DNA from 4 places in the Enterobacter sp. SM3 genome. Region 1 is predicted to be linked to each of the others. Evidence: predicted binding sites of a transcription regulator. Region 1 holds the regulator's gene; each other region holds the start of a gene.

Region 1 (5,021 bases):
AGAGCGTTTATGCGTTCCAGAAGCACGCCGTGCTGCGTTTGTTTCTCCTGCCACTGCGCGAACTCCGCTTCGCGGGCGTGCAGCCAGGCGGCTTCATTGCCGTCTTCAGGTACGTTAAGCGATAGCGAGAGCAGGGTGTGTTCCAGCGCCTGGCGCGCGGCCGTCAGCTGCTGCTGATATTGTCGCTCCTGCACTTCCTGCTCGTTCAACTGGTTTTGCAGGGTCAGACGCTGGCTGAGCTGATAAAGCTGGCGCTCGTACTGTTCCTGCTCGTTCATCCATGGCGTGATATCTTCCTGAATATTCAACGCGATGTTCAGGGAAGCGCAGGCTTCCATCCACTCTTTAGTGAGCGCTTGCTCTTCCTGAGAGAGAGTCTGCGCTTCGTCTGACTCGCGCTGGATCTGCTGAGTCAGGGCATTAACCTGTCCCAGCACCAGCAGGCCTTCCTCTTTAAGCGCGGCGACCTCTTTTTCCAGGGCATCACGGCGGCGCTGGTTATCCGTCAGCTCAAGCGACTGGTATTGCTCAACGGCGGGATGCTCGCTGGAGCCGCACAGCGGACAGGGTTTGCCTGCCTCAAGCCGGGAACGATAGCTTTCCAGGTCTTTAATCGTCGCTTCACGTTCGCACAGGGCCTTCAGGTCCAGATAGTGCTGGTGTTTCTCTTTGTACTGCTGGCGGCGTAGCGTCAGCGTTTCATTGAGTTTATTTTGATCGGCCTGGGCCTTCTGCACGCTTTCACCGCTCTGGCGCAGGCGCTTTTGCAGCGGCTGATAGCGGGCATGCAGCGACGTTAGCCGCTGGCGCAGCGTGCGTGACCGGGACTGCTGCTCCATGGCCGCGCTGACCTCATCCGCCGTCAGCGTCAGCGCATTTTCCGGCATCTCAGCCAGCCTGTTGCGTAATTCACGCATCCGCGCAGCAAGCGAGGCTAACTGTGTTTTATCGCGGTTAAGCTGCGAGAACTGGGCACGCCAGCCGGCAATCTCCTGCCCCAGCAGGCGATAGCGCTCGTGCTCCGCCAGCCACTGCGCCAGCGCCGTCAGTTCGGTCTGAAGCTGCTCATGATTCCGCTGGGCGGTATGACGGATCCGCGCGCGCAGTGCGGTTTTGGCTTGTAAGCGAGCATTTACTTCGATAATTCGCTGTTGGGTTTGCGTCAGACGCGCGGTCTGCTCCTGCAGGTACGCCCAAAGCGGTCGAAGCTGGGCGGCGGGCAGAGCAAGCTGGAGCTTTGCCAGCTCCGGTGCAGCGTTTGTCAGCGCCTGTTGCGCCTGCTGCTGCATCCCGGTGACGCGCTGTTGCTCGAGTAGGAGCTCATCATGGCGCGTAAGCCACTGAAATTCTTTCTGCTGGCTTTGCTGCTGAACCAGCAGGGTTTTCTCTTCGTCAGTAAGTGCCTGCAAACTTTGCTGTAACTGCTGCTGTTGCTCTTCGCTCAACAGCACCACGCCCGCCGCCTGCGCCTCGCACTTTTCAAGCACGCTGCGGGCGGCTTTGTGTTTTTCAAACACCATGGCGGAAATCTGGCCGTAGATCTCGGTGCCGGTCAGCTCTTCCAGCAGCTCGGCGCGATCGCTCGGTTTGGCATTAAGGAAGGCGGCAAACTGCCCCTGTGAGAGCAGCATGGAGCGGGTAAAGCGGCCATAGTCCAGCCCGGTGAGCGCGGCGGTTTGCTCCAGTTTATCCGTCACTTTGTCGGCCAGGATTTTGCCATCTTCGCAGCGCGCCAGCTCCACGCGCGGCGCCTGCAGGTTCCCGTCCGGCTGGTTGCGCGCGCGGTTCTGGCTCCAGAAGGCGCGATAGGCGGTGCCTTTTACCTCGAACTCCACTTCCGCCAGGCACTCGGCGGTGTCGCGCGTCATCAGGTCGTTTTGCGCCTGGGAGACCTTCTGCAGTCGCGGCGTTTCGTGATAAAGCGCCAGACAGATGGCGTCGAGCAGGGTGGTTTTACCTGCCCCGGTCGCGCCGGTGATGGCAAACAGACCGTTGCTGGCAAACGGCTCCGCGGTAAAGTCAATTTTCCACTCGCCCTTGAGGGAGTTAAGGTTTTTCAGGCGCAGGCTCAAAATTTTCATGCGTTTTCTTCCTCATCATTGAGCGCATGCAGGGTATGGCTGAACAGTTCGCTGAGTCTTGCGCGCGTCGCGTCGTCAATTTCCTCCTGCGAGAGCCTGCGTTCAAACACCTCTTCAACCCGTAGTTCACTGAGCGTTTCGCGTTGAGCGCTTAACAGAATTTTCTCGCGCTGCTCGCGGCTGCGGCGTACCAGTAAGACTTCGACGGGCAAATCTTCCGTCAGCGCCTGAATTTTGCGCTGCATATCGTGCAGGTAGTCATCGGTGGTGATTTCGATATCCAGCCAGACGGGCGGGTTAAGCGCCGCGCCGCGCCACTGTTCAAGCCGGGCGGTAATGGCGTCGAGATCGCCCTTTAGCACCGCCAGCGGCTGGGTGACGGGCACCTCCAGCGTCTCAACGGCGCGGAGTTTGCCCCCGGAGAAACTCACCAGATGGACGGACTTGGCTTTGCCCGTCTCGTCAAAGCTGAGCGAAAGAGGCGAGCCGCAGTAGCGGATATGCTCGCTGCCGCCGACGATCTGCGCCCGGTGTATGTGCCCGAGCGCGATGTAGTCGGCTGGAGGGAAGTTTTGCGCCGGAAAGGCGTCCAGCGTACCGATATAGATGTCACGTACGGCGTCACTTTTACTGGCCCCGACGGTGGTGAGATGTCCGGTCGCAATCACCGGAATCGGCTGGTCGCCGCGCAGGGCGCAGGCATCGGCGTGCTGCTGGTGATAATAGTCGGTGATGGCCTGTAACAGATGCTGTTGCTTTTCGCCGCCGGAAAGTCCCGCCCGGCTTTGCACAATATCGCGCGGACGCAAAAACGGAATGGGGCACAGCACCGCCCCCGGCGTGCCGTCGCGTTTTTTCAGGATCTGCGGGGCGTGCCCGGCGCTGGCGACGACGGTAGTATTGAGAAATGCCAGGATGTCGCGGGATTCATTCAGCGTCGCGACGGAATCATGGTTGCCGGCGACAATCACCAGATGACAGCCGGTTTGCTGCAGATTCACCACGAAGCGGTTATACAGTTCACGCGCATAGCTGGGGGGCGAGCCGGTATCAAAGATGTCACCCGCCACAATAATCGCGTCCACCTCTTGCGTTCGGGCCGTTTCCAGCAGCCAGTTCAGGAAGGCTTCATGTTCAGCCGCACGGCTTTTGCTGTAAAAATTTTGACCCAGATGCCAGTCCGAGGTGTGAAGTATGCGCATAGCTGATCCGTGGCAAAAAAGAGAAAGCAGGATTATAAACGTTCAGAGACGGGAAAATAACCGCTGTAATAAAACAACGGTTTGCCCGTTATCGTGGTACTGTTTTTCATAAATCTGTCATAAATCTGACGCATAATGGCGCCGAATTACAAACTTGTAACTTAAATAAGATAAGACAGGGCAAAGTATGGCGAGACGTATTCTGGTCGTAGAAGATGAAGCTCCAATTCGTGAAATGGTGTGCTTCGTGCTCGAGCAAAACGGCTTCCAGCCGGTTGAAGCGGAAGATTATGACAGCGCAGTGAACCAGCTGAATGAACCCTGGCCCGATCTGATTCTGCTGGACTGGATGTTGCCCGGCGGCTCCGGACTGCAGTTTATCAAACACCTGAAGCGCGAGGCGCTGACCCGCGACATCCCGGTTGTGATGCTCACGGCGCGCGGAGAAGAAGAGGATCGCGTTCGCGGTCTGGAGACCGGCGCGGACGATTACATTACTAAACCGTTCTCCCCAAAAGAGCTGGTTGCCCGCATTAAAGCCGTGATGCGCCGTATTTCGCCGATGGCGGTGGAAGAGGTAATTGAGATGCAGGGGCTGAGCCTTGACCCCACCTCACACCGCGTGATGACCGGTGAAAATCCCCTCGACATGGGGCCTACCGAATTTAAACTCCTGCACTTCTTTATGACCCACCCGGAACGCGTGTACAGCCGCGAGCAGTTGCTGAATAACGTCTGGGGAACTAACGTGTATGTCGAAGACCGGACGGTTGACGTACATATTCGCCGCCTGCGAAAAGCGCTGGAACTGAGCGGCCACGATCGCATGGTGCAGACGGTCCGCGGCACGGGTTATCGTTTTTCTACCCGTTTCTGAACAATGACAGGAGTGTGACGCGTGCTGGAACGTCTGTCATGGAAAAGGCTCGTCTTTGAACTGATCTTATGCTGTATTCCGGCCTTCCTACTGGGGGCCTTTCTTGGACACCTGCCGTGGTTTCTGCTGGCGTCGGTCACCGGGCTGCTGATCTGGCATTTCTGGAACCTGCTGCGCCTCTCGTGGTGGCTGTGGGTTGACCGAAGTATGACGCCGCCGCCGGGAAGCGGCAGCTGGGAGCCGCTGCTGTACGGTCTGCATCAGATGCAGATGCGTAATAAAAAGCGTCGCCGCGAGCTGGGAAGCCTGATTAAGCGTTTTCGCAGCGGTGCAGAGTCGCTGCCGGATGCCGTTATTCTAACGACCGAAGAAGGGACAATCTTCTGGTGTAACGGCCTTGCGCAACAGCTGCTGGGCCTGCGCTGGCCCGACGATAATGGTCAGAATATCCTCAACCTTCTGCGCTATCCCGAGTTCACGCAGTATCTGAAAACGCGTGATTTTACCCGCCCGCATAATCTGAAGCTCAATAACGGTCGCCATCTGGAAATCCGCGTGATGCCCTACAGCGATAAGCAGTGGCTGATGGTGGCGCGCGATGTCACCCAGATGCACCAGCTGGAAGGGGCGCGTCGCAACTTCTTCGCCAACGTCAGTCACGAACTGCGTACCCCGTTGACCGTGCTTCAGGGCTACCTGGAGATGATGCAGGAGCAAACGCTTGAAGGCGCGCCGCGTGAAAAAGCGCTGCACACCATGCGCGAGCAAACGCACCGGATGGAAGGGCTGGTGAAGCAGCTGCTGACGCTATCGAAGATTGAAGCGGCGCCAACGCTTGCGCTAAATGAGACCATTGATGTC
Region 2 (5,021 bases), 1.8 Mb from region 1:
CCGTCAGCCAGATTTCCAATTGTGTAAAGTTGTGTCTTTCTGGTGACTTACGCCCGCCGGATGCTTGAAAATAGCCGCAATACCCATACGATGTGGGTTATCGCATAGTGCGTTTTGTTAAACTGAGGTAAAAAGAAAATTATGATGCGAATCGCGCTCTTCCTGCTCACCAACCTGGCGGTCATGGTGGTTTTCGGGCTCGTGCTAAGCCTGACAGGAATTCAGTCGAGCAGCGTTCAGGGTCTGTTGATTATGGCGCTGCTGTTTGGTTTTGGTGGCTCGTTCATCTCCCTGCTGATGTCGAAGTGGATGGCACTGAAATCGGTGGGTGGTGAGGTTATTGAACAGCCGCGTAACGATATGGAACAGTGGCTGATGAATACGGTGGCTCAGCAATCCCGTCAGGCCGGGATCGCCATGCCGCAGGTGGCGATTTATCATGCCCCGGACATCAACGCTTTCGCCACGGGCGCCCGTCGCGATGCGTCACTGGTTGCCGTCAGCACCGGATTGCTGCAGAACATGAGCCGTGATGAAGCCGAAGCGGTTATTGCCCACGAAATCAGCCATATCGCCAACGGTGACATGGTGACCATGACCCTGATTCAGGGCGTGGTGAACACCTTCGTGATCTTCATCTCCCGTATTCTGGCGCAGATTGCGGCAGGCTTTATGGGCGGCAACCGCGACGAAGGTGAAGAGAGCAACGGCAACCCGCTGATCTACTTCGCCGTTTCGATGGTTCTGGAACTGGTATTCGGTATTCTGGCCAGCATCATCACCATGTGGTTCTCCCGCCACCGTGAATTCCATGCGGATGCTGGCTCGGCGAAACTGGTTGGTCGTGAGAAGATGATTGCTGCGCTGCAGCGTCTGAAAACCAGCTACGAGCCGCAGGAAGCGAACAGCATGATGGCCTTCTGCATTAACGGTAAGTCCAAATCGCTGAGCGAGCTGTTTATGTCTCATCCGCCGCTGGATAAACGTATCGAAGCGCTGCGCAGTGGGGAATACCTGAAGTAACGCTAAGAACCCTAATAAGCCGGGCAGGAGAACTCTCCGCCCGGCTTTTTTTATGCCTGAACCCTGGGCTGGGTCACGCGAAGGCCGCTGACGATCGCCGCGAGAGAGGCAAGGGCACCTGCGGTGAGAAGCGCAACATGGTTGCCGTTTTGTCCGGCGAGGTTAAACATCAGGGCGACCAGCGCCGCACCGCTGCTTTGCCCCAGAAGGCGCGCGGTCCCCAGCATGCCGCTTGCACCTCCGCTGCGATGGCGCGGCGCGGAGGTGATAATGGTGTGATTGTTAGGCGACTGGAACAGGCCAAACCCTGCGCCGCACAGGATCATGCGCCAGATGATGTCCAGATCGGTTGGCGATGACGGTAGCAGAGCCAGCGCGAAAAGGCCTGTCGCCATCACCGCCAGCCCCAGTGCTCCCAATAAACCGGCATGGACGCGTTCAATCAGGTAACCTGCCAGCGGCGCCATCACCATTGTCGCCAGCGGCCAGGGAGTTAACAGCAGGCCGGTCTCCACTTCTGAACGTCCCAGCACGCTCTGCAGAAAGAAGGGCAGAGAAACCAAGGCCAGCATCTGGGCGCAGAACGAGCAGACTGACGTGCAAATGGAGAGGGAAAAGAGGGGAATACGCAGCAGATCGACCGGCAGTAAAGGCACAGGGAGTGTGAGCTGGCGGCGAACAAAGAAGAAACCGATCGCCAGCAGGGCGACGAGCTCCGCGCCGGTAAGCATCAGAGACTGTCCCTGCGCAAAGCCGCTCAGCGCCGTAATCAGCAGGCCAAAGGTCAGGGCATTCATCACCGCACTCGCCACGTCGAAGCGCGGCATGGTGCTTTTAGGGCCGTTAGCGGGAAGAAAGCGCAGGGCGAAGAATATGGCGACGATACCCAGCGGCACGTTAATGGCGAACAGCCATTGCCATGACGCAATGGAAAGGATCGCCGCCGCAATGGTTGGTCCGGCGGCGGAAGAGACGGCGACAATAAACGAGTTTATCCCCATGCCGCGCCCCAGATGACGCTGCGGATAAATTAAGCGGATCAACGCCGTGTTTACGCTCATCAGTGCCGCGCCGCCAAACCCCTGCGCAATGCGGGCAAGCGTCAGGGTATGCAGTGAATCTGAAAGGGCGCATAGCAAGGACGTGAAGGTGAAAACCACCAGACCGCACTGATACACCCGACGGTAACCGAACATATCGCCCAGGAAAGAGAACGAGAGCAGGGAAACCACAATCGCAATCTGATAGGCGTTAACAATCCATATCGAACTGGCGGGAGAGGCGTGCAGGTCGCTGGCGATGGTTGGCAGGGCGACGTTCGCGATTGCGCCGTCAAGGACGGCCATTGAGATACCGATAATGATGGTTGCTATAGCGCCATACCGCTGGGGTAAAGGCAGGCCATCGGAAAGGGTCTTTTCCATTAGGATTAAAAAAGCTCAGCGTGAAATTATTCTCAGGGTAACTATTTTAGCATTGTTACAGCCGCGATATGTCGCAGATTTGTAACGAAGTAAACGCGGATTGATTGCAGGTGACATGACGGGAACTTATAATAAAAACCGGTTCTGATTTTTATAAAACACTCTCTATGAGGTGGTAAATGGCTATTGCGGATTTGGATAAACAGCCAGATTCTGTTTCTTCCGTGCTGAAGGTGTTTGGCATCTTACAGGCGCTGGGAGAAGAGCGTGAAATAGGTATTACAGAGTTGTCGCAGCGCGTGATGATGTCAAAAAGCACCGTTTATCGCTTTTTGCAAACCATGAAGTCGCTGGGCTACGTTGCCCAGGAAGGCGAATCTGAAAAATACTCTCTGACGCTGAAGCTGTTTGAGCTGGGTGCCCGTGCGCTACAAAATGTTGACCTGATCCGCAGCGCCGATATTCAGATGCGTGAAATCTCTCGCCTGACCAAAGAGACCATCCATCTCGGCGCGCTGGATGAAGACAGCATTGTTTACATCCATAAAATCGACTCCATGTACAATCTGCGCATGTATTCGCGCATTGGTCGTCGCAACCCGCTCTACAGTACCGCCATTGGTAAGGTTCTGCTGGCGTGGCGCGATCGTGAGGAAGTGAAGCAGATCCTCGAAGGCGTGGAATACAAGCAAAGTACCTCACGAACCATTACCAGCACGGACGCGCTGTTAACGGTGCTCGATCGCGTACGCGAGCAGGGGTATGGCGAAGATAACGAAGAGCAGGAAGAAGGGCTGCGCTGCATCGGCGTTCCGGTGTTTGACCGTTTTGGCGTGGTGATCGCGGGCTTAAGTATCTCCTTCCCAACTTTACGCTTCTCCGAAGAGCGTCTGCATGAGTATGTGGCTATTCTGCACACTGCCGCACGTAAGATTTCTGAACAGATGGGGTATCACGACTACCCGTTCTAATCTCTGTTCCCATAAAAAAACGCCGCAACAGATGCGGCGTTTTTTGTCGGTCATTTACCCGGCTGATTAACCATTATCAATCACGACGGATGTCTTACGCAGGACCGGACAGTGGGTTAAGCCCACGATCCCGCTTTCAGTATGCAGATATTGCGCAGTGCTCACGCCCTGTGCCGTTAAATATTTACACTGAATTCCTAACCCGGCTGCGTTCTCGGTGCTTCCCACAAGCACGCCATAACCCGTTAGCAGAAGGCCAATCCAGACAATGGCCAGTGCAACAATTGTTCGAATGATTAACCGCATCATTTCCTCTTTTATCGTTGTTATCATAATGCTAGCGTAAACGGTTTACGCGGCGAAACAAGTGCAGGAATCTGAAAAAAGCGCGATGGAGGCACAGTTAGTCCTTGTTTAAGATAAGCGTGATAACCTCGTTACATCAGGTCATTAGACGGAGTGTGGAGTGAAAAAAATACGCTGGGTAATTCTGATTATCGTGCTGATAGCGTGCGTGGTGTTATGGACGCAGACGATCAATGTGATGTGCGATCAGGATGTACAGTTTTTTAGCGGCGTTTGCGCAATCAATAAATTTATTCCGTGGTAACACGCATTTTTTCTCAAGGTGATTTCCTTCCTTCGCGCCAGTGGTAAAATAGACGTTTTTATTGAGGTGGTGAAATGGGTGAGTTACTGAATTCAGGGCTGCTGAATATAGCATCCCTGATGATTTCTTTGGTTGTTCTGCTGGTGGGGCTGGTCATTTGGTTTTTCGTGAACCGCGCCAGTTCCCGTACTAACGAGCAGATTGAACTGCTGGAAGCGCTGCTCGATCAGCAAAAACGTCAGAATGCGCTGCTGCGTCGTCTGTGTGAGGCTAACGAACCGGAAGAGAAAGACGCGCCGAAAGCCCCGGTCGCTGAAGATAACAAAGACGAAGACGACTTTATCCGCCTGGTGGCTGAGCGTTAATCTTTTTGTCTGGGAGGTGGCTGTGGTCTGGAAAAATCCCTGGTATGACCCCTCCCTGAAACATCACACCCCGAACGGTTTTTGTAATACCGATCCTGTCGGACATCAACCCGGCGATCTTGACCGCTGGCGTAAAGCGCGTAAAGAGGCCGGTTTACCGAAGCCGCCCGCGCTGGGTTATGAAGACTTTATCCACCAGTGGTGGCAACCGGTTGAGCTTACGCAATCTCATGAAGATGGGGTGTGGTGGCTCGGACACGCGAGTGTGTTGCTGCAGCTGGACGGCAATATCATCCTTACCGATCCGGTGTTTTCACGCCGCGCTTCTCCGCTTCCTTTCCTGGGACCACAGCGTAAAACGCCTCCCGCGCTGTCACTCGATCAACTTCATCAGCTTGATGCGGTCGTCATCTCCCATAATCATTACGATCATCTTGATGACGCGACCATTCGCCGTATCCTCAAGCGCTTCCCCGACGTCAGTTTTTTTGTTCCGCTGGGCCTGGCCGACTGGTTTCGCCGCCGGGGGGCAAAACGCGTGGTTGAGCTCGACTGGTGGCAGAGTTTCACCTGGCAGGGGATGACGCTGACCGCCGTACCGGCACAGCACTGGAGTATGCGCACGCCA
Region 3 (5,021 bases), 370 kb from region 1:
GGTCTGAGCATTCTGTTCCTGGTGGTGGTGTACAGCATCATCTTCTACGGCATCAAAACCTGGCTGAACGTGCGCAACGCCGACGGTCGTACGGATAAAGAAACTCCGTACGTGCCGGTGCCGGAGGGCGGCGTGAAGACCTCTTCACACCATTAATCCGCAATCCTCCCCCTCTCCCTTTGGGAGAGGGTTGGGGTGAGGGGAACACAAGCCCAGCGGACTCACATCGCCGGGCTTTTTCTGTCTGGAACCCACAATGTTTGGTAACTTAGGCGAAGCAAAAAAATACCTCGGTCAGGCGGCGAAAATGCTGATTGGCATTCCGGACTATGACAACTACGTTGAGCATATGAAGACCAACCATCCGGATAAGCCGTACATGACCTACACCGAATTCTTCCGCGAGCGTCAGGAAGCGCGCTACGGCGGAAGTGGAGAAGGCGGCGTCCGCTGCTGCTAAAGGAGAGACCATGACCCCGATTGCCGTTACCCTGCTGACCGGTTTTCTCGGCGCCGGCAAAACCACCCTGCTGCGCCACATCCTGAATGAACAGCACGGCTTCAAAATCGCCGTCATCGAAAACGAATTTGGTGAGGTCTCGGTAGACGATCAGCTGATCGGCGATCGCGCCACCCAGATCAAAACCCTCACCAACGGCTGCATCTGCTGCACCCGCTCTAACGAATTAGAAGACGCCCTGCTGGACCTGCTCGACAGCCGCGACCGCGGTGAAATCGATTTTGACCGTCTGGTGATCGAGTGCACCGGCATGGCCGACCCCGGCCCGATTATTCAGACCTTTTTCTCTCACGAGATCCTCTGCCAGCGCTACCTGCTTGACGGCGTGATTGCCCTGGTGGATGCGGTTCACGCTGACGATCAGATGAACCAGTTCACCATCGCCCAGTCTCAGGTGGGCTACGCCGACCGCATCCTGCTGACCAAAACCGACGTGGCGGGCGAAAGCGTTAAGCTGCGCGAGCGTCTGACGCGCATTAACTCCCGCGCGCCGATTTACACGGTGACGCATGGCGACATCGATCTGTCTCAGCTGTTCAACACCAACGGCTTTATGCTGGAAGAGAACGTCACCGCGAAACCGCGCTTCCACTTTATATCCGACAAGCAAAACGACGTGGCGTCGATTGTGGTCGAGCTGGACTACCCGGTGGACATCAGCGAGGTCTCGCGCGTGATGGAGAACCTGCTGCTGTCGTTTGCCGACAAGCTGCTGCGCTACAAAGGGATGCTGTGGATTGACGGCGAGCCGAACCGCCTGCTGTTCCAGGGCGTACAGCGCCTGTACAGCGCCGACTGGGACAGACCCTGGGGCGATGAAGCGCCGCGCAGCGTGATGGTGTTTATAGGTATCCAACTCCCGGAAGAAGAAATTCGAGCGGCGTTTGCGGGTCTGAAAAAATAACCGCCTTGCATCCCCTCTCCCCTATGGGGAGAGGGTTAGGGTGAGGGGTAAACTTATTTCACCGCTTCCGGCAGCGTTATAATCCAGAGCTCGCTGTCCGACTCCGGCTTCTTCAGCGGCTTCACGCTGAGCGTGGTTTCAACCGCCTTATCATCCAGCGTCAGCTTGCCTTCCGCGTTCACCCGATAATCCTTGAGCTTCTTGCCCTCGACCGGGTTTTGCATCGCCACCTTCACGCCAAAGTCGTTATCGTTCGCCACCGCCAACGTTTTGCTGTCAATTAGCGCCAGCCCTTCGGCCTTTTCCTGCTGCCAGCCCAGCGCGCGCAGATCGACAACCTGCGTTTTAGCCGCAAGCGTTATGCCGCGCTGCGCCAGGGTTTTCTCATCATCAAACTCCGGGTACTCGCCCGGCTTGTCAAAGGCGGAAAGGTCGCTCGCCTTGCTGAGATCCACCTTGTAAATCAGGTTACGCATGCCGTCGTTTTTATCGCTTCCCTGCTCAATCAGCAGGATGTGCTGGTCATCGAGCGCCACAATGTCGCCGATTTTGGCGTCGCTGTTTTTACCGTAGGCCGCGCTGTCGATTGGGTAACCGTACATCGCGGTTTTCCCGGTCGCCGGGTCGAAGCTCACCAGACGCGTAAACAGCGCCTGTTTTTTGCTCTTACCGTCAATATCCAGCGTGCTTTGTACGGCGGCGATAATCCGCCCGTCCGGCATCCGGGTCAGGCCTTCAAAGCCCCGATTCGCCTGGCGCCATTTGATAATGTTTGGCAGACCGTCCGCGATGGACTTCTCCCCTTCCGCCGCCTGCGGCCCGTGGATCGCCAGGATCTTCCCTTTGCCGTCGACGTTAATCAGGAACGGGCCATACTCGTCGCACAGCCAGAAGCCACCTTTCCCGTCCGGCGTGATGCCTTCCGTGTCCAGGCCACGGTTGTCACCCTTCAGAATTTTTAGCGTGTCGCTGAACGCCACTTCATTGGTGGAGCCAATCACGCCGCTTTGCAGCGGCAGACCGTTGATCTCGCCTTTATCATCATGCAGCGGCCGGGCATCGACAGCCTCCGCTTTGCCGTTCTGAACGCGGATGGTCATCAGCAGGGGGGCGAAATCTGGCGTGACAAATATTTTGGCTTCGTTTTTACCCATTTTTGGCGCATCGGCGTTTGGACCGCGATCGGTTACGGTCGCAAAGGTCAGGGCATCGCCCTGCTTGCCCGTAAACAGCAGGCCAGAACCGATTCCCACCGGGAGTCCGTTCGGAAACGCACTGGCAAACGCGCCGCTGTAGCTCACGTGGGAGCCTTCAGGGAAGCTGACGACATAGCGCTCAGCAGTAGGCTGCGCCGCCAGGCCAGAGAAAGAGAGCGCACAACCGATTAGCACAGGAATAATTTTTCTTTTCATATTGTTAGCATCCAGTTAGTGAAGCCAACAACGTAAAGAATAAACGTGTCAGAAAAATGACATGAAAAGGAAACCGACCTGCGCGATTGAACGTATATTCATCACTCGAAATGTAAGGCTTTGTTGTTTAGTGTGACAGCTGAAACACTTTCGGAAATTATTAGAAACCCAATTAATTCATCTCAAACCACTATCCCCGCCTCGTTCAGTTTATGTTTAGTCAAAAAACTAAACGGTTCCTAAACGCTAAAACATCACCCGTTGACACCCCGGCAATAAAACATCACCGCAACAATCGCAATAAAAAATTTAACAATATCAGTATAAAAGCGCGATTTACATCACATTTGCAGTCATAAACATCGCTTGTTAAGGTGTCCTCAGATTAATTTGAAGACGAGGAAATACTCATGAAAAAGCTTAACATTCTTATCCTTTCTGCTTTGACCGCGGTATCGGGCTCCGCTTTGGCCATGGGCGGCAGCATCGAGCAGGGTAAAAACTTCACCAACCTGAATGTGGAAATGGGTAAATCCTCATCCGGCCTGTATACCGAAGGTAACTGGCTCAAAAATACCGATGATGGCACCCAGACCGGCGGCGTGGGCGCAGGCTACAACCTGGAAGTGGGCCCGGTGATGCTGAATGCAGGCGCGAAAGCCATCTACATCGGCCCGAAAAAAGGCGATAACGGCGTAGCGTTCCCAATCGGTGGCGGCGTGAATGTTGCCCTGACTGACAGCATTAACGTATTTGGTGAAGGATACGTTGCACCAGACGGACTGAACAACAGCGTGAAAAACTACGTTGAAGCTAACGGCGGCGTAAGCTGGACCCCAATCAAACCGGTTACGCTGAAAGTGGGCTACCGCCACGTAAGCGTCGACGGCAAAGATGGTCGTCCAAACCACACCCTGATTGACGGTGCGTACGTGGGCGGCGGCGTTAGCTTCTAAGCCTGTATTGCGCCCGACGGCGCTACGCTTGCACGGGCCTACAAAAACTGTGCAATCTATTGATGCTGTTGCAGATTGTAGGTCGGGTAAGCGTAGCGCCACCCGGCAAGAAAGGCGATGACACTATTCATGGAAAACCTGCCGGTTGGCAGGTTTTTTATTATCTCTTACTTACGCACCACCACCAGCTTCTGGTTCACAAACTCTTTGATCCCCAGGTCCGACAGCTCGCGCCCGTAGCCGGAGCGCTTCACGCCGCCAAACGGCAGCTCTGGCGCGGTATCGGTGAGCCAGTTGATGTACACCATCCCGGTCTCAATCCGTGACGCCATTTTCTTCGCGCGCTCGATATTCTGACTAAATACCGCCCCGCCCAGGCCGTAGTGGGAGTCGTTCGCCAGCGCGACCGCCTCGTCGTCACTTTTCACCACGTAAATCTGCGCTACAGGGCCGAAGAACTCCTCGAAATACGCCGGGTTGTCGCGGGAGATATTCGTCAGGATCGTCGGTTCGAAGAAACTCCCGTCGCGCTGTACCGGTTTGCCGCCGTAGTGCAGCGTCGCACCGTTTTTCACCGCCTCGTTAACCTGTTTGGTCAGCGTTTCGAGCGCATCTTTAGACGACAGCGGCCCCAGCGTGGTGCTTTCGTCCAGCGGATCGCCAATCTTCACCTGCTTAAACGCCTCGGTGAATTTGCTCAGGAACTTATCAGCAATCTTCTCGTGCAGAATAAAGCGCTTCGCCGCGGTGCAGACCTGCCCGGCGTTGTTGAGTCGCGCATTCACGCCAATTTTCACAGCCTTCTCAAGGTCTGCATCGTCCAGCACCACGAACACGTCGTTACCGCCCAGCTCCAGCGTGGATTTCTTGATGTGCTTCGCCGCCTGCGCGGCCACCACGCTGCCCGCCTTTTCGGAGCCGGTTAATGCGGCACCCTGTACGCGATCGTCAGCGATAATTTTTGCCACCTGCTCGGACGAGATAAACAGGTTGGTCCACGCCCCTTCCGGCGCACCCGCTTCGCGCACCAGATGCGCAAAGGTCTCGGCGCAGTGCGGCACGATGCTGGCATGCTTGGCGATCACCGGGTTCCCCGCCGCCAGGTTTGGCGCCAGAACGCGCATCAACTGGTAGTACGGGAAGTTCCACGGCTCAACGGCCATCAGGACGCCGATGGGGTGATGCTCCACCCACGCTTCCCCGAGCTCAGACGGATACTTCACCGGGGC
Region 4 (5,021 bases), 380 kb from region 1:
GCGGTTCACCAGCGCATTAGCCAGCGCCAGCTGGTACTGGTCGTCCGGAGAGAGCGTGTTGGCGCGGGTCTGCCGCAATGCGTAGAGCGCCGGAAACAAATCGTAAACGTCACTTTTCGCTTCCGGGTTGGGTTTCCCCATCGCCCGCATGGCGATATGCAGATTCTCCTCAATCGTTAACTGGGAGAATATCCGCCTGTCCTGCGGGACATAGCCTATCCCCGGTCCTGACCGCTGTTCTGGCGGCAGGTTAAGCAAATCACGCGGCGGCGCGCCCGCTTCATGCCAGATGATGCTCCCGCTTTCGACGGGCACTCTCCCGGCGATGCAATTCATGAGGGTGGTTTTCCCCATTCCCGGCAGGCCAACAACGCCTGTACACATCCCTTGCGGAAAATCCAAATTCACGTTCCATAGCGTATGTTGGCTTCCGTAAAACTGATTCACAGCACGCAGACTCAACATCTTTCTCTCCTTAAAAATGTGTGTGGGTGAGGCTCGAGTTTGAGACTGCAAAACCCCTGCCAGAAACCGAAAAGTGTTTAAAAAAACGGCTTTTTTAGGAATAAGTCACCGGAGAGGGGCTGAGAAAAAAGGGGATTGCACATCGACGGTGCTGGCGCTGTTGAGTTGTGGTGCAGTGCCCGAAATGATGAAAATGTGAGCAAGATCTCATCAGTTGGTTATGAATGACACAACTGTTAATCATCAAAAAATAGCTATAAAAATTTTTTACTGCCGTCTCGTGGGAAAATCCGGGAATTTGCCGAGCGCCACGCTGTATGGGCTGGAAGCAGTTATCCACTATTCCTGTGGATAACCATGTGCATTAGAGTTAGAAAACACGCGATAAGCGAGAGAAGACGCGGCTTACGCCCAAATTGACGCGAAACGCGGCTTTAGAAAATATCGTTTATTATTTAACTGCTTAGATAAAAGCAATTCCCGTCATGAAAGTGTCACCCGTTGCCACAAAACTATCATTACCTGGCTTGACAAATGTTAAAAAAGAAAAAGTTCTGGGGATAACCTGACCTGACTGGTGTTTTATATTGTCACAGCCTAAATTTTGGCCGATATCGCACCAATCCTTAAGGCGCTATGCTAAATATCCTGACATGCCACTGGTTTTTCATCCAGTGTTTTTTACTGGCATTCCTGGCAACAACGAGTAAAATTACTCACCTGCCGCTTATAACGTCATCAGGTTGTCGCCCATGAGTAAACCGTTCAAATTGAATTCTGCTTTCCGTCCATCTGGCGATCAGCCTGAGGCGATCCGTCGTCTGGAAGAGGGGCTGGAAGATGGGCTGGCGCACCAGACGCTGCTGGGGGTAACCGGCTCGGGTAAAACGTTCACCATCGCCAACGTGATTGCGGATCTCCAGCGCCCAACAATGGTGCTGGCACCCAATAAAACCCTGGCCGCGCAGCTTTACGGCGAGATGAAAGAGTTCTTCCCGGAAAATGCGGTGGAGTATTTCGTCTCCTACTACGATTACTACCAGCCTGAAGCCTATGTGCCGAGCTCTGACACCTTCATTGAGAAGGACGCCTCGGTGAACGAACACATCGAGCAGATGCGACTGTCGGCCACGAAGGCACTTCTGGAGCGTCGCGACGTGGTCGTTGTCGCATCGGTTTCCGCGATCTACGGTCTGGGCGATCCGGATCTCTATCTCAAGATGATGCTGCACCTGACGCAGGGGATGATCATCGACCAGCGTGCCATCGTTCGTCGTCTGGCGGAGCTGCAGTATGCCCGTAACGATCAGGCGTTCCAGCGCGGGACGTTCCGCGTACGCGGTGAGGTGATCGACATCTTCCCGGCGGAATCGGACGATATGGCGCTGCGCGTCGAGCTGTTCGATGAAGAGGTTGAACGGCTGTCGCTCTTCGACCCGCTGACCGGACACATTGAGTCGGTGATCCAGCGCTTCACCATCTACCCGAAAACGCACTACGTGACGCCGCGCGAGCGTATCGTGCAGGCGATGGAAGAGATCAAAGTGGAGCTGGCCGAGCGCCGTAAGGTGCTGCTGGCGAACAATAAGCTGCTGGAAGAGCAGCGCCTGAGCCAGCGTACCCAGTTCGACCTTGAGATGATGAACGAGCTGGGCTACTGCTCCGGCATTGAAAACTACTCGCGCTTCCTCTCCGGGCGCGGGCCGGGCGAGCCGCCGCCGACGCTGTTTGACTACCTTCCGGCAGACGGTTTGCTGGTGATCGACGAATCCCACGTCACGATCCCGCAGATCGGCGGGATGTACCGCGGCGACCGGGCGCGTAAAGAGACGCTGGTGGAGTACGGCTTCCGCCTCCCGTCGGCGCTGGATAACCGCCCGATGAAATTTGAAGAGTTTGAGGCGCTCGCGCCGCAAACCATTTACGTCTCGGCCACGCCAGGCAACTACGAGCTGGAGAAATCCGGTGAAGACGTTGTCGATCAGGTTGTGCGTCCAACAGGTCTGCTCGACCCGATTATCGAGGTGCGTCCGGTGGCCACGCAGGTGGACGATCTGCTCTCGGAGATCCGCGCCCGTTCCGCCATCAATGAGCGCGTGCTGGTGACCACGCTCACCAAGCGCATGGCGGAAGACCTCACCGAGTATCTCGAAGAGCACGGCGAGAAGGTGCGTTATCTGCACTCGGATATCGATACCGTGGAGCGCATGGAGATTATCCGCGATCTGCGTCTGGGCGAGTTTGACGTGCTGGTGGGGATCAACCTGCTGCGAGAAGGTCTGGATATGCCGGAAGTCTCGCTGGTGGCGATTCTGGATGCGGACAAAGAGGGCTTCCTGCGTTCCGAGCGTTCGCTGATCCAGACCATTGGCCGTGCGGCGCGTAACGTCAACGGTAAAGCGATTCTGTACGGTGACAAAATCACCCCGTCGATGGCGAAAGCGATTGGCGAAACGGAGCGCCGCCGCGAGAAGCAGCAGCGCTACAACGAAGAGCACGGCATCACGCCGCAGGGACTGAACAAGAAGGTGGTGGATATTCTGGCGCTGGGTCAGAACATTGCCAAAACCAAAGCGAAAGGCCGCGGCAAGGCGCGTTCAGTGGTGGAAGAAGATACCGTCGTGCTGACGCCGAAAGCGCTGCAGCAGAAAATCCACGAGCTGGAAGGGCAGATGATGCAGCACGCGCAGAATCTGGAGTTCGAAGAGGCGGCGCAGATCCGCGACCAGCTTCATCAGCTGCGGGATCTTTTCATCGCGGCATCGTGAGTAAAGCGTTGTTTTCTCCCTCTCCCGGTGGGAGAGGATCCCCAGTAATTTTTGAACAGAAGCAATAACGTTGTTTCAGAGCGATTGAAGGCTATCAGCGATGCTCTGGTCCGGCTGTAAATCGCTGAGGTGTTTCCTGCAGGCCGGGGCGAGGCGCAGGGATGCGCCGAGAGGGCGGGCTTTACAGGGACGTTACCTCCGCCCGTACCCGATAAGCCGAAAGGAATAAGCCGAGGGCACCGCGAAGCGGCGATTTACCGCCGGGAGCCCGGGTCGCCAGGGTGGTGGCGATTGAGCCACCCTGGCACGTTCACAGGCCATGTCGTTACAGAGTAGCAAGGAACATAAAGTGAACGGAATGACCACCAGAGTCGTATGTTCCCCCTCACCCCAGCCCTCTCCCTCAAGGGAGAGGGGGTCGTCCGTGCGGGCATTATTATGAGGGCATCAGGCCGCACAAGACGAACCTAACCCAGCGCCTGAATCGCCTTCTCCAGCGCCTCGCGCAGCAGGTGACGGTCGTGGCGATACTTGATATCGCTGGCCTCCAGCGGCTCCTGCACCACCAGACGATCGCCAATCCCTGACACATCCACTTTCGGGCCCACGACTACGCCGTCAATGATCTTCTTGCCGACGTAATGCTCCATTAATTCAAGCTTGTCTGCCAGCGACAGGCTCGCCGCCGCCGGGCTCAGTTCACGTCCCAGGTTACCGATGTAAACCATCGGGGCAGGGGTGCGGCGCAGCGCCTGCGCCAGCTCTTTCACCAGCAGAATGGGCATCAGGCTGGTGTAAAAACTGCCTGGGCCGATCAGGATAAGATCCGCTTCACCGATGGCTTCCACCGCTTCTCGCGTAGCGGGTACGCTCGGATAGGTCATTAGCTCCGTCGGCGGCAGGAGGAGCTGGTCGATATTCACTTCGCCGTAAACTTCATGCCCTTCGGCGTCGATTGCCATCAAGTCAACCGGTTGTTCGGACATAGGGATCAGGAATGCGTCCACTTTGAGCAGATTACGGATTAAGTTGATGGCTTCCAGAGGCCGTACGCTCAGGTGATCAAGCGCCTTTAACATCAGATTTCCGAGGTTATGCCCGGAAAGTTCGCCATTACCGCCAAAACGGTACTCAAACATCGCCGACGCGACGCTTGGCTCGGTAATTAACTGGTTCAGGCAGTTGCGCATGTCTCCCCAGGCAATGCCGCCTTCGGCACGACGAATGCGCCCGGTTGAGCCGCCGTTATCGGTGGTGGTCACTATCCCGGTCAGCCTTGAGCCGAGTGACGACAAAGAGGACATAACCCGGCCTAAGCCGTGTCCTCCGCCAAGAGCGACCACTCGGTCAAGATCCGCAAAAGTGCGATTGCGCATACGTATTCCTTATCACGTTCGATCGCGTAACAGTAACCTAACTACCCCTAAAAGACGATGCCTCACCCGATCCAAAATGACGTATATCAATGTGAAAATGTGGTTTTTAGGTATTCTGTAGCGAAAATGCAGGATTGAATCGCTATATAGCTAATTATATAGCGAAAAGCGATAATGGCGTCGTCAGAATTTCCGCGCTACTATCGCCCTAACCACGTTTTCAAAATTGAAAACATACACTCTAGCCCTTGTGCCTGTGTCGAAAGATATGGCGCTCTGGCCGTGGCGAATTTGCCACCAGGGTACAGAAAGAAATGACTGTGCCTCCCGATCTGGAAAGGTGTACATGGCTTCACAACTTACTGATGCTTTCGCGCGTAAGTTTTATTACTTACGTCTGTCGATTACCGAT

What was found. The regulator PhoB, encoded in region 1, activates phosphate uptake and scavenging genes when phosphate is short. The targets are predictions, from matches to a motif close to CTGTCATAAAACTGNCNNAT.
Region 2: kdgR (DNA-binding transcriptional regulator KdgR) is a predicted target of PhoB. The motif match lies at 2,516-2,535, and genes of this name have one in related genera.
Region 3: GVO84_RS03050 (esterase-like activity of phytase family protein) is a predicted target of PhoB. The motif match lies at 2,882-2,901, and genes of this name have one in related genera.
Region 4: uvrB (excinuclease ABC subunit UvrB) is a predicted target of PhoB. The motif match lies at 967-986, and genes of this name have one in related genera.

What each region holds. Positions count from the first base shown of each region.
Region 1 is NZ_CP099971.1:1,033,803-1,038,823, forward strand. Features, by position in the region: gene sbcC (exonuclease subunit SbcC) at 1-2,081, opposite strand, end outside; gene sbcD (exonuclease subunit SbcD) at 2,078-3,283, opposite strand; gene phoB (phosphate response regulator transcription factor PhoB) at 3,471-4,160, shown strand; gene phoR (phosphate regulon sensor histidine kinase PhoR) at 4,182-5,021, shown strand, end outside.
Region 2 is NZ_CP099971.1:2,883,531-2,888,551, reverse strand. Features, by position in the region: gene htpX (protease HtpX) at 142-1,023, shown strand; gene GVO84_RS13585 (MFS transporter) at 1,074-2,447, opposite strand; gene kdgR (DNA-binding transcriptional regulator KdgR) at 2,627-3,418, shown strand; gene GVO84_RS13575 (YobH family protein) at 3,485-3,724, opposite strand; gene mgrB (PhoP/PhoQ regulator MgrB) at 3,885-4,028, shown strand; gene GVO84_RS13565 (YebO family protein) at 4,103-4,393, shown strand; gene GVO84_RS13560 (MBL fold metallo-hydrolase) at 4,416-5,021, shown strand, end outside.
Region 3 is NZ_CP099971.1:667,086-672,106, reverse strand. Features, by position in the region: gene GVO84_RS03065 (carbon starvation CstA family protein) at 1-156, shown strand, start outside; gene GVO84_RS03060 (YbdD/YjiX family protein) at 257-460, shown strand; gene yjiA (GTPase) at 471-1,424, shown strand; gene GVO84_RS03050 (esterase-like activity of phytase family protein) at 1,478-2,836, opposite strand; gene GVO84_RS03045 (YfaZ family outer membrane protein) at 3,247-3,792, shown strand; gene GVO84_RS03040 (NAD-dependent succinate-semialdehyde dehydrogenase) at 3,960-5,021, opposite strand, start outside.
Region 4 is NZ_CP099971.1:1,411,233-1,416,253, forward strand. Features, by position in the region: gene GVO84_RS06555 (ABC transporter ATP-binding protein) at 1-465, opposite strand, end outside; gene uvrB (excinuclease ABC subunit UvrB) at 1,218-3,233, shown strand; gene yvcK (uridine diphosphate-N-acetylglucosamine-binding protein YvcK) at 3,701-4,609, opposite strand; molybdenum cofactor riboswitch at 4,835-4,968, shown strand; gene moaA (GTP 3',8-cyclase MoaA) at 4,956-5,021, shown strand, end outside.